DNA from 3 places in the Bacillus sp. N5-665 genome. Region 2 is predicted to be linked to each of the others. Evidence: riboswitches for the same ligand, from Rfam matches in the RefSeq annotation. Region 2 holds a riboswitch; each other region holds the start of a gene.

Region 1 (4,954 bases), 2.5 Mb from region 2:
TAGACATTTTAAATTTACGTGGTAAGTTAGAAAACTCTTCATTATGTTGGAAATAGTCATATACCTCTTTCACAATACCAGTTGTATCAAACAGTTCATTTGCATCAATGCCAGCAAGTGGATTCCCTGTAATATTACGCGTTATATCACCACAAGCCCCAGCTGAAGATAACCCAACTCTTGCTAATCTTTTAAAAATATCTGGAATTTGATGAATTTCTAACCAATGAAACTGAATCGCCTGTCTTGTCGTAATATCTATTACGTCACGCCCATAATCTTCAGCGATAGAAGCAAGCACTTCTGCCTGCGCGTTCGTAATAATCCCTGATGGAATATTTACACGCATCATAAAATAACCAGCTTCTTTGGGACGTTGTAAATACAACCCTGCCCATTTGAATGCGTCCCACTCTTCTTTCGGAATAGATTCGAATCCATTCTCCGCATAGTAAGGAATATCATTAAAAATTTCCAATCCATCTTTTTTTAATTTATTTTTCTCAGTCTGATTTAATTTTTCATTGTTAGCCCATACTTTTTCATAACTCATTTTTTAATCCCCCTATATAAAGTGAAACTTTAATCAGTGGGAAGTGTTCATCCCCCACTGATTATTAGTTGAACCAATCGGGCATTTACGGGCAGTTCATCTCCCACCTAACTTCTTTGCCCTAGCCAAATTTCGAGATGGGAGTTTTACTGCCCGGCAAATAGCGGGGTAAAACCACGCTCTTGTAAGTACTTCACGATTTGTTCTGCACATTCTTCAATAGAATACTTGTGCGTTTCTACAATTAACTCTGCCTTCTCTGGCTCTTCATACGGTGAATCAACACCAGTAAACTCTTTAATATCACCCTGTCTTGCCTTTTTGTATAACCCTTTTGGATCACGTTTTTCACACTCTTCAATTGGACATTTTACAAACACTTCTATAAACTCATCTGCCGCTAATAGATCTCTAACTTGTTTTCGGTCTACTCGAAACGGTGAAATAAACGCTGTAAGAACAACAGTACCTTGATCTACAAATAGCTTCGCCACTTCACCAATCCGTCTTATATTTTCCATACGATCACTTTCAGAAAAACCTAAGTCTTTATTTAAACCGTGGCGTACATTATCTCCATCTAGTACATAGTTTCCAATATTCTTTTCAAATAGTTTACGAGCAACCGCGTTCGCCACCGTAGATTTACCTGAAGCTGATAGACCAGTAAACCAAACTACAAAACTATGATGCCCATTTCTTACTCTTCTCTCATCTTTTGAAACAGATGCTGTATGCCAAGTAATATTCGTATCCATGTCATTCTCTCCCTATTCGGTTACTACTTCTTTTTTCAAACCTTTAATTAGCACTTCCACTACTTCTTTACGACTAAATGTACTCGGCGGAACCTCACCGTTTCTTAATAGTTCTCTTACTTTCGTACCTGATAAAATGACATGATCCTCTTTTCCGTGTGGGCATGTTTTCGTCGAAGCCATCGCTTCACATTTCGTGCAGTAAAAACTATGTTCAAAAAATAACGGTGTAATCCCTAACTCTTCCACTGTAAAGTTTGTAAAAATTTCTTGTGCTTCATAAGTCCCGTAATAATCTCCTACTCCTGCATGATCGCGCCCTACGATAAAGTGAGTGCATCCAAAATTCTTTCTGACTAATGCATGGAATATCGCTTCCCTCGGTCCTGCGTAACGCATTGCTGCAGGAAATACACCTAAAAAGACACGATCTTTCGGATAATAGTTTTGAAGTAATACTTCATAGCTTTCCATCCTTACATCAGCAGGAATATCGTCCGACTTCGTTTCCCCAACGAGCGGATTTAAAAAGAGACCATCTACAATTTCCAGGGCAGATTTTTGAATGTATTCATGGGCACGATGTACCGGATTTCTCGTTTGAAATCCAACCACTGTTTTCCAACCACGCTTTTTAAATTCTTCTCTCGTTTCAATTGGATCTAAATGATAAGAAGGAAACGGATTATTTTCAAAGCGTTTTGTAAGAATAATAGCTCCCCCGACATAAAAGTTCGGTCGTTCATATAATTTTTTCACTCCTGGATGAGCCTCATCCGTCGTTTTATACACAAGTAACGCTTCTTTTTCCTTGTCAGGCACAAAAATATCTTCTATTTGAATGACACCATATACATTTTCAGCGTTAACAAGTTTTACTTCCTCTCCAGCTTTCAGACTCTCTGCTACTTCTTCTGTTACTGGTAATGTAATCGGTATACTCCATACACTCCCGTTTGCTAAGCGAAGCGTTTCTACGACCGAATCATAATCTTTCTTTCCTAAAAAACCAGTAAGTGGGCTATATCCCCCTGTCGCTAATAGCTCTAAATCACTTAACGCAATGTTGTCTAGTTCAATTTCTTTTTCGATTTGCGATACGTCGTAAGTCTCCTCTATACGGTTTACTAATTCGTTTCTTATACTCATTTTCTATACCCTCTCTTAGCTTTATTTTCAAATTCATCTTATTGGTAATGAAGACCACATTCTGTTTTCACTTTTCCAGACCACCTACCATCTCTCGAATCTCCACCCTCACCTACAGGTAACGTACACTTCTCACAACCAATACTTGGATATCCAACATCATGCAGCGGATTATACGGCAAGCTATGTTTGTATACATATCGCCACACTTCTTTCCACGTCCAATGAATGAGTGGACAAACTTTAATCGATTGAAAACGATGATCTTGATTTATAAACTTTGTATGCTTACGTGTTTCTGATTGTTCCCTCCTTAAGCCCGAAATCCACGCTTTTTCCGCTGCTAATGATTTTTCTAACGGTAAAATTTTTCTAATTTTACAACAAAGGTTCGGATTACTTTCCCATAATTTCTCACCATGCAACTTCGCTTGTTCATCAAGTGCAAGTTCCGGCTGTTTTTCTATAATATTTAATGAAGGAAATCGTTCCCGCACTTTTTGAATTAATTCATACGTTTCTCGAAAATGAACATTTGTATCTAAAAATACAACTTTAGCAGATGGATTTACTTGGTTTATAAGATGCAGTAATACCATCCCTTCCACTCCGAAGCTACATGCATATACAATTTCACTTTTATATTCTTTATAAGCCCAACTTAATACTGATAGCGCGCCTTTCGTTTCATCTTCTTCTGAAAATGGAACATTATTTTCTTCCCACGTTTCATACGTCAACATGTTTTTTCCCCCTGTAAAAGCAAAAAGACGGTTTTAACCTAATATAATAGGTTAAAACCGCCTCTAGTTTTTCTAGTCAGCGCTTTTTACTTTAAACGTACCTTTTCACTTTTCTCTAATTGAATGACTTTCCCATCTTGCACAACAATTGTAATTGAACCATATTTCATATCAGCAAGCATCGCTTGAATTTTCTCAGATACTTCCTCAAAATGTTCCCGTACACTCACGCGAACAGCCCCCCTTTTTATTCATAAAAAAAATCTTTCCCATTTCGAAAAGACTGTTCGGTAATATATTTTACCTTATCTTTCAAAATGGATTCCATTTTGCTGGATTTAGCACCTTGCTTTCTATAAGCAGGTTGCCGAGCTTCTTCGGGCCAGTTCCCTCCGCTTCTCTTGATAAGCTTTGTATTTGTATTTTATCACAATTCTGATTTTTTTCAATCCTAGTTTTCCGATATATTTTAATTATTTTATTTTACAAAAAAGGAATTGCCCATCCGAACAACTCCTTTTCTCTATTTAAACAAGTTCTTTAATACGTATGCGATCGTTCCCAATAATATTTTCATATGTTTCGCGTTCTACAACAATTTGTGATGTGCCGCCTTTCGCGAAGACGACAGCTGGTCTACGAATCCGATTATAATTATTCGCCATCGAGTACCCGTATGCCCCTGTACAAGAAATTGCTAGTAAATCGGCAGAAGCAACTTTCGGTAGAGTAATATCCCAAATTAACATATCTCCACTCTCACAGCACTTCCCAGCAATCGAAACAAGTTCCTCATTCTCATCATTCCCTCGATTTGCTAACATCGCTTCATAACGAGCGTTATATAAAGCAGGTCTTAAATTATCAGTCATCCCACCATCCACTGATACATATTTCCGAATACCAGGAATGTCTTTCACAGATCCGACTGTATAAATTGTCGTTCCAGCATCACCTACAATACTACGGCCTGGTTCAACCCATATTTCTGGCAAGGGATAATTACATACTGTAAATTGTTCCCTCACTGCACTTGTTACAGCTCGCACATATGTCTCAAGAGTTAATGGCGTATCTGACTCTGTGTAGCGTATTCCGAATCCTCCGCCTACATTTAATACTTTTACTACATAGTTCGCGCGTTCTCTCACCTGTTCTAAAAATTGATGAAGAACTTCAATCGCTCGAACAAATCCAGCCGTTTCAAATATTTGCGATCCGATATGTGAATGAATTCCTAACACATTATAATTTGATTTTTGTAAAGCAAGCTCAATTGCTTGCATCGCTTGACCATTTGAAACTCCAAACCCAAATTTCGAATCATCTTGACCTGTTGTAATATATTCATGTGTGTGCGCCTCTACTCCAGGCGTTACACGGATTAATATGTTCACAAATTGCCCATGTTGCACTGCTAAATCATGCAAAATTTCTAATTCTAAGAAATTATCTACGACAAAACAACCAATATTTGCCTGCAGAGCCATCACGATTTCTTCTTCTGTTTTATTATTGCCGTGAAAATGAATACGAGATGCTGGAAATCCCGCTTGAAGCGCAGTATATAATTCCCCACCAGAAACAACATCTAATGACATATTCTCTTCACGAGCTACTCGGCACATCTCCATGCACAAGAACGCCTTGCTTGCATATGCTACTTGATAAGAGAAACCACTTTCTTTAAACGCACGATGAAACGCGCGGCACTTTCCTCGAATAGACTCTTCATCGTATACATAAAGTGG
Region 2 (4,954 bases):
ATCAGCATTTGAAAATATAAAAAAACAAGACACAGCATATTTCTGTGTCTTGTTTTTTAATACGACTTTTTAATTATGTAGCATCATATATTTTCTCTCATGATATATATTTATATTAAAGATATGAGATAAAAAATATAAAATACGCCCTTTTTCTCTGTTTATGAGCTCTTAACCTAATAATACGCGAACGAGTTGAATAATTGTCTCGTTTTCCACTTTGTAATAAATTTCCAATCCTTTTCTTTCACTTGAAACGATTTTAGCACTTTTTAATTTTGCTAAATGCTGTGAAATTGTAGATTGTGGCATGTTTAAGCCAGTGTACATTGTAGAAACGTTGCTTGGACCACGTTCAATTAATCCTTTTACAATACATAAGCGAACAGGATGAGCAAGTACTTTCAATAATTCTGCATTGCTTTCATATAGTTCTATTTCTTTTTGAAAGGTTTCTAACATGTTCTTTTCCACCTCCGTGTGAGCTGTTATACCATACTATACATACCAAAAAATTAAAGAAAAGAAAACAGTTGTTGCAGAAAAAAATTCCTAAAGTAAAGAAATTGTAAGAAAAGAGACCCTGATGTAAATAAAGTAGATAAATTTGCATGGTTTTGTAAAATGACACTTTTGGGTGAAAATTTCGATGCGTTTTAAAAATTGAAAGATATAGATATATTTGTAACACAATTTTATCATGATTTTCTTATTCTTTCAAATGAATATACAAAATTTTTAAAATAATAAGAAAAAGGAATTATAATGCTATATATAGAATATAAAACAGGTTAAAAGAAAAGAAGCTGAATGTAGTTAGCTTCTTTATGGTGATAACAAAATATTTGAGTATAGCTGATAAATTTTAGAATTACCAAGAAAGTAGTTATGTATTCTAGAGTTCATCTTTTATCAGCTTTAAAAATCTGCGGTTCCATATGTTCTCATAAAAATCAATTGTCTCTTTTGCGGACATAAACGGATTATTTAACGTAGAGGTTGCTTTCTGTACCATGAAGTTTTCGTATTCTAGTCCATGGGAAAATTTAATCGTAGCATCCATACAGTACTCTGTTTGGGCACCACAAAATTCAATACGGTGTACAGATAATTGTTCTAAAATCTCTTTCAAGTTTGTTTTATAAAATGAATTGGCATGTGTTTTTCTTACAAAAAAATCTTGTTCCTGAACATCTAGATCAGCATGAATAGCCCAAAGTTCTTTTTCGGGTACTAAATCATCATCACAATGTTGAATAAAAATGATTGGTTTATTTGATTTTCTGTATGAAGAAATTCTTTTATTTACTTTTGTAAGTAAATTTTGTAAATCGAATAAATGCTCTTCGCTATAACATACTCCATTTTGTAAATCGATAACGATTAAAACATCTGCACAAGTATCCATTATTTTTGCCCCTTTTTTACTTCTTAATATATCAATTAATTCATTATTTAGAAATAGATGGTGCTCTTTCGTTTTTTTATGAACTATACGAAAAGTAAAAAATATACGTAACGGCATAAAAAAGAAGATATGAAAACTTAATTTCATATCTTCTGTTCGTTCTATGCATTTACAGGTTCTTCTACATAAGAAAGGGCATTTTCAAAATCGGATATTAAATCGTCAACATTTTCAAGGCCGACGGATAACCGAAGTAATGAATTAGAAATCCCTCTTTCATCACGAGCTTCTTGCGACAGTGCTGCATGTGACATTTTAGCTGGGTAGGAAAGAATCGATTCGACAGCTCCTAAACTAACTGCAAAGACAGGTAATTTTACTTTTGATAAAAATTGGCGGAGTGCGTCTTCTGATTGTAAAGTGAAAGATAGGACAGCTCCAGCTGATGTAGCTTGAGATTGTTGAATATCAAATCCAAGATGTGTTTGTAAGCCAGGATAATAGACATTTTTAACTTTAGCGTGCTCTTGTAAATAATGTGCAATTTTATTGGCGTTTGCAGCTGAATGCTCAAGACGTACATGCAATGTTTTTAGACCGCGAAGTACGAGAGAACAATCTTGAGGACCTAAAATAGCGCCAAATGCATTTTGTAAAAATCCAAGTTTTTGAGCGAGTTCGGCATCTTTTACAACGGCTAATCCGGCAGTAACATCACTATGACCGGCAATGAATTTTGTGGCACTATGAAGAACGACATCGGCGCCAAGATCAAGTGGTTTCTGGAATAGTGGTGTCAAAAATGTATTATCAACAAAAGTAAGGGCGTCAATAGATTTTGCAAGTTTAGAAACAGCACGAATATCTGTCACTTTTAAAAGTGGATTAGAGGGTGTTTCCACATAAAAGAGTTTTGTATTTGGCTTAATTTTTTGCTTTATTTCTTCTAAATTGGTCATATCAACAAATGTATGTGACACACCGTAACGGGAGAGCACTTCAGTTATAATTCGATAAGTGCCTCCGTATACGTCCTCTGAAATGAGTACGTGATCGCCTTGTGAAAGAAGGAGGAATGCAGTAGAAATCGCTGCAATTCCTGATGCGAAGGCAAACCCCTTTGTTCCTCCTTCTAATAAAGCAATGATATCTTCAAGAGCTTCACGAGTTGGATTACCAGAGCGACTATAGTCATATTTTCCGAACGTATCTACATCAAACTGGTGGAATGTTGATGTATTATAGATGGGAACGTTAACAGCTCCTGTTTGCGAGTCATGTTTATATTGGTTGTGCAGTAAGAGTGTATCTATAGAATAACTCATATTCTTATACCTTCTTTTACAAGTTTAATGGCTTGCTTTAAGTCTTGAATTAAATCGTTACTATTTTCAATGCCAACGGAAAATCGCAGAAGACGATTACATACACCGTTTGCTGTTCTGATTTCTTCAGGAATATCAGCATGTGTTTGCGTTGCTGGATACGTCATTAAACTTTCAACACCACCAAGACTTTCAGCAAATGTAATTAAGGATAAAGATTGTAAGAATGGATTAATCCATGTTTCATCTTTCAGACGAAATGAGATCATGCCGCCTCTTCCAGGATAAAATACATCTGTCACCCCGTCTTCATCATTTAAATAAGCAACAACTGCTTTTGCATTTTCTTCATGTTGTCTCATGCGAAGCGCTAACGTTTTCATACCACGAATTAATAGCCATGAGTCAAATGGACTTAAGACCGCACCAGAGGCATTATGATAATGAGCGATTTCCTCACAAAGTTCCTTTCCTCTTGCAACGACAAGTCCGCTTAGGACATCGTTATGTCCCCCTAAATATTTCGTTGCGCTATGAAGTACAATGTCGGCACCTTCTGTTAATGGCTGCTGTATATAAGGCGTATAGAATGTGTTGTCTACAATAAGAAGTAGTCCGTGTCTTTTGGCTACGGTTGCGACAGCGGCAATATCGGTAACTTGCATTAACGGATTAGTTGGAGTTTCTATGAAAATAGCCTTCGTTTCAGTTGTGATAGCTTGCTCAATTTGTTTAATAGATTGTGTATTTACGTATCTACATCGAACGTTCCACTTTTTTTCATGCTCAGAAAATAATCGATAAGTGCCCCCGTATAAATCTTCGGATACAATAAGTTCGTCTCCAGAACGGAATAGGGAGAGGACGAGGAGAACAGCTGCCATCCCTGAACTACAGGCATAACCTTGTTCACCATATTCTAAGTCTGCGATTGCCTGCTCTAAAAGACCACGAGTTGGATTGCCAGTTCGTGAATAGTCAAAGCCAGTAGAGTTACCAATTCCTTCGTGACGATAAGCAGTTGAAAAATAAACAGGTGGGTTAACAGTTCCTGTTGTAGTTTCGCTCCGGTTTCCGATTTGTGCTAGTTTTGTTTCAATAGTTGACATGTGAAAATTCCTCCTTTTTAAATTAACAATTAAGTGAATGTAAAGTGAAACTTTAATCAGTGAGGGGGGCATTCCCCACTGATTATCAGTCCTCACCAATCGGGCTTTTACGGGCAGTCGATTCCCACCTAACTTCTTTGTTCTAGCTGAATTTTGAGTTGGGAATCTTACTGCCCGTTAATGCGGGGTAAAATAAAAAAAGCCTTCTAAAGAAGAAGGCTTTCGGTTTGAATAGAGTCTTCTTCTCATCTGTCAAATCTTTCACAATTTGCTGGAATTAGCACCTTATTAACAAATGTTAATGGTTGCTGAGGCGTCATAGGGCCAGTCCCTCTACCTCTCTAGATAAGAATGTTCGTATGAAATTTTATTATGTTTTTAACTTTACAACAAAAGATAATTGAATTGCAACTTTATTTTAAATAATTTTTATTTTTCCGCAAGTGTCATTGACTTTTGCATTTGTGCATGCTAAATTTATTAAAAAATTAACAAACATTGTTAAAAGGGGAACGTATTTCCTTTTAGCTACATAAATAAAATAATAAAGACAAACTCTTATTGAGAGCGGTGGAGGGAAAGGCCCTGTGAAACCCGGCAACCTTCAAACAAAATGTTTGAAACGGTGCTAATACCTGCAAAACGAATGTTTTGCATGATAAGAGGAGGATTGATTATGTCCCCCTCTTCAAAGTGAAGAGGGGGTTTTTATATTGATGGAAATGAGGGAGATTTGTGAAATTACTAGATTTATTATCAAAAGGAATTGTAATAGGTGATGGCGCGGTTGGAACGTTATTACATTCACATGGCTTGCAAAGTAGTTTTGAAGAATTAAATATATCTGATCCGGATTTAATTATATCGATTCATAAGCAATATGTAGCTGCTGGGGCTGATGTAATTCAAACAAATACGTACGGAGCAAATGAAGCGAAATTACGTATGTATGGTTTAGAAAATCAAGTTACTGAAATTAATAGAGCGGCAGTAAAATTGGCGAAAGCATCTGTGACAGAGAGAAATGCAATTTTAGGAACAATTGGTGGCATGAAACATATCGGAGCTGTTACAACAACTGATATGGAGCGAGAATTTATGCTACTTGAGCA
Region 3 (4,954 bases), 1.5 Mb from region 2:
ATCCGTATTTATGAGCGCGCAGCGAAAGTAAACCCAGGCCAAATTTGGTTAAAACGCGTTATCGCTGAAATGGGTGGTAAAGATACAATCGTTGTTGATAAAGAAGCAGATCTTGAATTAGCAGCTAAATCTATCGTTGCATCAGCATTCGGATTCTCAGGACAAAAATGTTCTGCATGTTCTCGTGCAGTAATCCATGAAGATGTATACGATCACGTATTAAATCGTGCTGTTGAATTAACGAAAGAATTAACAGTTGCTAACCCAGCTGTATTAGGTACAAACATGGGTCCTGTTAATGACCAAGCTGCATTCGATAAAGTAATGAGCTATGTTGCAATTGGTAAAGAAGAAGGTAGAATCTTAACAGGTGGCGAAGGAGACGATTCTAAAGGCTGGTTCATCCAACCAACAATCGTTGCTGACGTTGCAGAAGATGCTCGCTTAATGAAAGAAGAAATCTTCGGACCAGTAGTAGCATTCTGTAAAGCAAAAGACTTTGATCATGCACTTGCAATTGCAAACAATACAGAATACGGTTTAACAGGTGCTGTTGTTACTAACAACCGTGACCATATTGAAAAAGCACGTGAAGAATTCCACGTGGGTAACTTATACTTCAACCGTGGATGTACTGGTGCAATCGTAGGTTACCAACCATTCGGTGGCTTTAACATGTCTGGTACAGACTCTAAAGCTGGTGGCCCTGACTACTTAGCACTTCACATGCAAGCAAAAACTACTTCTGAAACTTTATAAGAAATAGTAGAAGAGATCTTCGCAGTCTGCGAAGATCTCTTTTTTTTTTTTTTTTTGAAAAAGTTTCTATATTTGGATCAAGATAGATATGAGTAGAAAAACTAATAAAGTAATAAGGTTTACTTCAGTAAATAAGGTATACTATATTTGTTGAATAGATTCTCTTTAAAGACAAGAAAAGTAGGTGAACAAAGTGGGAAAATATCAATTGGATTACAAAAGTCAGGTAGCCGTGGCAAAGTTTCATGAAAAACAGACGCCTGCCAAATTTGATAAAAAGCAGCAAATTGAAAAATTGCGTGCGGAGTATTTGAAAAAGAAGCAAAAATAAACAGATAAATAATATGTTACGTTTTTGATAGGAGAAACCAGTTCTAAGTACCATATATTACTATTCGGTACTTAGAACTAGCTAAACCCTATTAATATCGGGATAAACATGTAAATAGAAACAAAACAACGAGAAAAGTTGACTTATTAGTCATATTTTTTAGTATTCATTTTAAGAATTTCCTGTATAATACAATTTGAAAGAAAATCTATGGTTTGACAAGAAACACTCTTTTCGGTTTTGCTCACTGAAGGGAGTGTTTTTTTGTAGCCAAAAACTCCTCTGTACTCATTACAGTTGCATATACTCCATTTAAACTAGCCAAAATTGTGTTATGAATATAAACGGCCGGTATAGTAGCATTCTTAAAAGAAAGATCTTTTGTAGCACAAGCATCATGTATAACGGTACATGGAAAGCCGAAATCAAAAGCAGCCCTTACGGTAGCATCAATACACATATGAGTCATCATCCCGCATATGATGACGTGCTCAATGTCTAAACGTTGTAATTGTTCTAGAAGATCAGTTTCGCGAAAACTATTTGGATAATGTTTGAGTATAACGGTTTCTTCTCTAAGTGGACGTACGCTTTCATGAATATGTACACCTTCTGTATTGGGTAGGAAAAAAGTAGCGTCATCTTTTATTGCTACATGTTGGATATGAAAAATAGGTTCGTTTTTCGTTCTAAAGAGTTGTAGCAGCTGACTAGCATATTGGCTTGCTTCTACTGGATTACGCAATTCCATCTTTCCATGTGGAAAATAATCATTTTGAATATCAACGAGTAAAAGAGCTGTTTTCATATATTTATCTTCCTCCGATTTCATATTCAAATAATGGTATTCAATTTATAGAAAGGATTCTCCTTTTAAAAAATATGAAGGAGGAGAATTTAACATAACTTTAAAAATCATTATTGTATGTGATTTTTTATTTGAAAATTTTAATAGAGGGATAATTAATATTTTTCTAAAAAATGTATTGACTCTTATTATTCTGAGTTCTATAATGAGAATTAATTAAACGACAATTAAATCGATACATTCTTATCCAGAGAGGTGGAGGGACTGGCCCTACGATACCTCAGCAACGGGTTTTTTAATACCGTGCTAACTCCAGCAAGCCTATGAAAGGCTTGGAAGATGAGAAGATGTGAACGAGTACATATAAGTGCTCTCCTTCTTATCTTTACGGTTGATAAGAAGGAGAGCACTTTTTATTTTACCTCGAAAGCTCTACTTCAAGTTTTTACAGCATATAGGAGGGAAGAAAATGATTTCTTTTAACAATGTAAGTAAAGTATATGAATCAGGTGGGCAATCTGTTCATGCGGTGGAGGATGTAACGTTATCAGTTGAGAAGGGCGAAATTTTCGGTATCATCGGTTTTAGTGGCGCTGGAAAGAGTACGTTATTACGCCTAGTAAATATGTTAGAGAAACCAACGGCAGGAACGATTTCAATAGATGATAAAGATATTACATCACTATCGACGAAAGAATTACGAAAGCTAAGACAAAGAATCGGGATGATTTTTCAAAGTTTTAATTTATTTAATTCAAGAACAGTGTTTGGGAATATTGCATACCCATTAAAGTTAGCGAAAGTACCAAAGAATGAGATAAAAGAAAGAGTAAATGAACTGCTGAAGTTTGTAGGATTAGAAGATAAAGCAAACTATTATCCAGAGCAACTATCAGGTGGTCAAAAGCAACGTGTTGGCATTGCTAGAGCACTTGCAACATCGCCAGACATTCTTATATGTGATGAGGCAACATCAGCTTTAGATCCAGAAACAACGACAGAGATTCTGAACTTATTAAAGAAAGTAAATCGAGAATACAATGTAACGATTCTACTCATTACACATGAAATGCATGTTGTGAAAGAAATTTGTCACCGTGTAGCTGTAATGGAGAAGGGAAAGGTTATTGAAGAAGGAAAACTGTTTGACGTTTTCACACAACCAAAAACAAAGACAACTCAAAACTTTGTACGCTCCATTATTAATGATCATTTACCGGAAAGTGTTCTAGGGAAAATTCAAAATGGTGGACAAATTTATCGCTTAACATTTACTGGTGAAGAGACAGGGCAGCCGGTACTATCATATATCGCGAAAAACTATAACGTCGATGTAAACGTACTGTACGGAAATATTATTGAACTTCAAAATGTGCTATTTGGAAATCTACTTGTAGAACTGCAAGGTGAGCAGAAAGAAATTCAAAAAGCATTACAACATCTACGACTACAAGTGCAGCTGAAGGAGGTAGAAGCTCATGCGAGTTGATTGGAGTATATTTTGGCCCCGCATAGTAGATGCGACGGGGGATACCCTCTTAATGGTAATTGTAACCCTTATATTTGCTACAATTCTTGGTATACCTCTAGGTTTACTATTATATGTAACGAGAAAAGGGAACTTTTTAGAAAATAAATGGGTCTTTTCTATTCTTAATATCATTATTAACACAATTCGTCCGGTTCCATTCATTATCTTCTTAGTAGCTTTAAGCCCACTAACAAGAAGTGTTATCGGAACGACGATTGGAACAGCAGCAGCAATCTTTCCGATGACGTTAGTTGCATCAATCGGTATTGCTAGAATGGTTGAAACAAACCTTGTTTCAGTTCCAAAGGGAGTCATTGAAGCAGCTCAAGCGATGGGGGCTTCACCAATTAGAATTGTTTTTGAAATCCTTGTGCCAGAAGCGTTAGCGCCATTGATTTTAGGTGTTACGTTTATGACAGTTGGTTTAATTGAATTTTCTGCAGTTGCTGGGCTTGTCGGTGGTGGCGGTCTTGGTGACTTAGCGATGACATATGGTTATCAACGTTTTGATACATCAGTTATGTTCGTAACGGTCGTTTTACTTATTATTCTTGTACAGGTAGCTCAAAATTTAGGAAACTACTTTGCGAAAGTCTTTTTACGCAGAACATAAAAAGGAAGAGGGGAAAAGAAAATGAAGAAAATTTTAGCATTTGCATTATCAGCGATTGTAGGAATTTCAGCGTTAAGCGGCTGCTCAAGTGGAGACACGGGGGCAGGAGCAAAAGAGAAAGTAGTTCGCGTTGGCGTAACCGGAACAGATGGAGACGCTTGGGAAATTTTAAAGAAAAAAGCTGAAAAAGAGGGAATTAAAATTAAACTGGTTGAGTTCTCTGATTACACAACGCCAAATAAAGCGTTAGCTGATGGAGATATTGAACTAAACTCATTCCAGCACGTTGCTTTCTTAGAGCAATTTAAAAAAGAGCATAAGTTAGATATTACAGCTGTTGGTACAACGCAAATTGCACCAATGGGCTTATACTCTGAAAAATATAAGAAGGCAAATGAAATTCCAGATGGTTCAGAAATTGCGATTCCAAATGATCCAACGAACCAAGCTCGTGCATTAAAACTTCTTGATGCAGCTGGATTATTAAAGCTTAAGAAAGACTTTGGCTTATTCGGAGATCCAAGCGGCATTGCTGAAAATCCGAAGAAGTTAAAAATTACACCGGTTATCGCACAGCAAACACCTCGTGTATTAAAAGATGTTGCAGCTTCAGTTATTAATAACGGTGTTGCTGGTCAAGCTGGATTAGATCCAGCGAAGGATCCAATTTTCTTAGAAGATCCAAAGAATGAAAATGCGAAGCCATATATTAATATTTTCGCAGCTCGTACAAAAGATAAAGATGATCCAACACTGAAAAAAGTAATTGAACTATATCATTCAAAAGAAGTAACAGATGCAATTAAGAAAGAAACAAATGATGGTTCCATTTCAGTAGATCTTTCACTTGAGGAGCTTGAAAAAATCGTAAAATAATTATCGGGTTTAACGATTAACAGTAGGAACCCCTCC

Evidence for each region. A riboswitch is a leader RNA that binds a small molecule or an ion and turns the genes downstream of it on or off. The one in region 2 is predicted to bind S-adenosylmethionine.
Region 1: it holds a riboswitch for S-adenosylmethionine, as region 2 does, so the genes downstream of both, MNO09_RS23840 (YezD family protein) here and metI (cystathionine gamma-synthase/O-acetylhomoserine thiolyase) in region 2, are expected to answer to the same signal.
Region 3: it holds a riboswitch for S-adenosylmethionine, as region 2 does, so the genes downstream of both, MNO09_RS29155 (methionine ABC transporter ATP-binding protein) here and metI (cystathionine gamma-synthase/O-acetylhomoserine thiolyase) in region 2, are expected to answer to the same signal.

The regions. Positions count from the first base shown of each region.
Region 1 is NZ_CP093325.1:4,147,363-4,152,316, forward strand. Features, by position in the region: gene MNO09_RS23820 (nitrite/sulfite reductase) at 1-553, opposite strand, end outside; gene cysC (adenylyl-sulfate kinase) at 700-1,311, opposite strand; gene sat (sulfate adenylyltransferase) at 1,324-2,460, opposite strand; gene MNO09_RS23835 (phosphoadenylyl-sulfate reductase) at 2,499-3,203, opposite strand; gene MNO09_RS23840 (YezD family protein) at 3,290-3,433, opposite strand; SAM riboswitch class I at 3,506-3,614, opposite strand; gene lysA (diaminopimelate decarboxylase) at 3,731-4,954, opposite strand, start outside.
Region 2 is NZ_CP093325.1:1,176,486-1,181,439, forward strand. Features, by position in the region: gene MNO09_RS08475 (class I SAM-dependent methyltransferase) at 1-20, shown strand, start outside; gene MNO09_RS08480 (ArsR/SmtB family transcription factor) at 172-462, opposite strand; gene MNO09_RS08485 (cysteine hydrolase family protein) at 896-1,408, opposite strand; gene metC (cystathionine beta-lyase) at 1,570-2,733, opposite strand; gene metI (cystathionine gamma-synthase/O-acetylhomoserine thiolyase) at 2,730-3,842, opposite strand; SAM riboswitch class I at 4,085-4,194, opposite strand; SAM riboswitch class I at 4,398-4,507, shown strand; gene MNO09_RS08500 (bifunctional homocysteine S-methyltransferase/methylenetetrahydrofolate reductase) at 4,578-4,954, shown strand, end outside.
Region 3 is NZ_CP093325.1:5,185,084-5,190,037, reverse strand. Features, by position in the region: gene pruA (L-glutamate gamma-semialdehyde dehydrogenase) at 1-759, shown strand, start outside; gene MNO09_RS29165 (hypothetical protein) at 953-1,090, shown strand; gene MNO09_RS29160 (cysteine hydrolase family protein) at 1,335-1,898, opposite strand; SAM riboswitch class I at 2,139-2,244, shown strand; gene MNO09_RS29155 (methionine ABC transporter ATP-binding protein) at 2,368-3,387, shown strand; gene MNO09_RS29150 (methionine ABC transporter permease) at 3,377-4,042, shown strand; gene MNO09_RS29145 (MetQ/NlpA family ABC transporter substrate-binding protein) at 4,064-4,918, shown strand.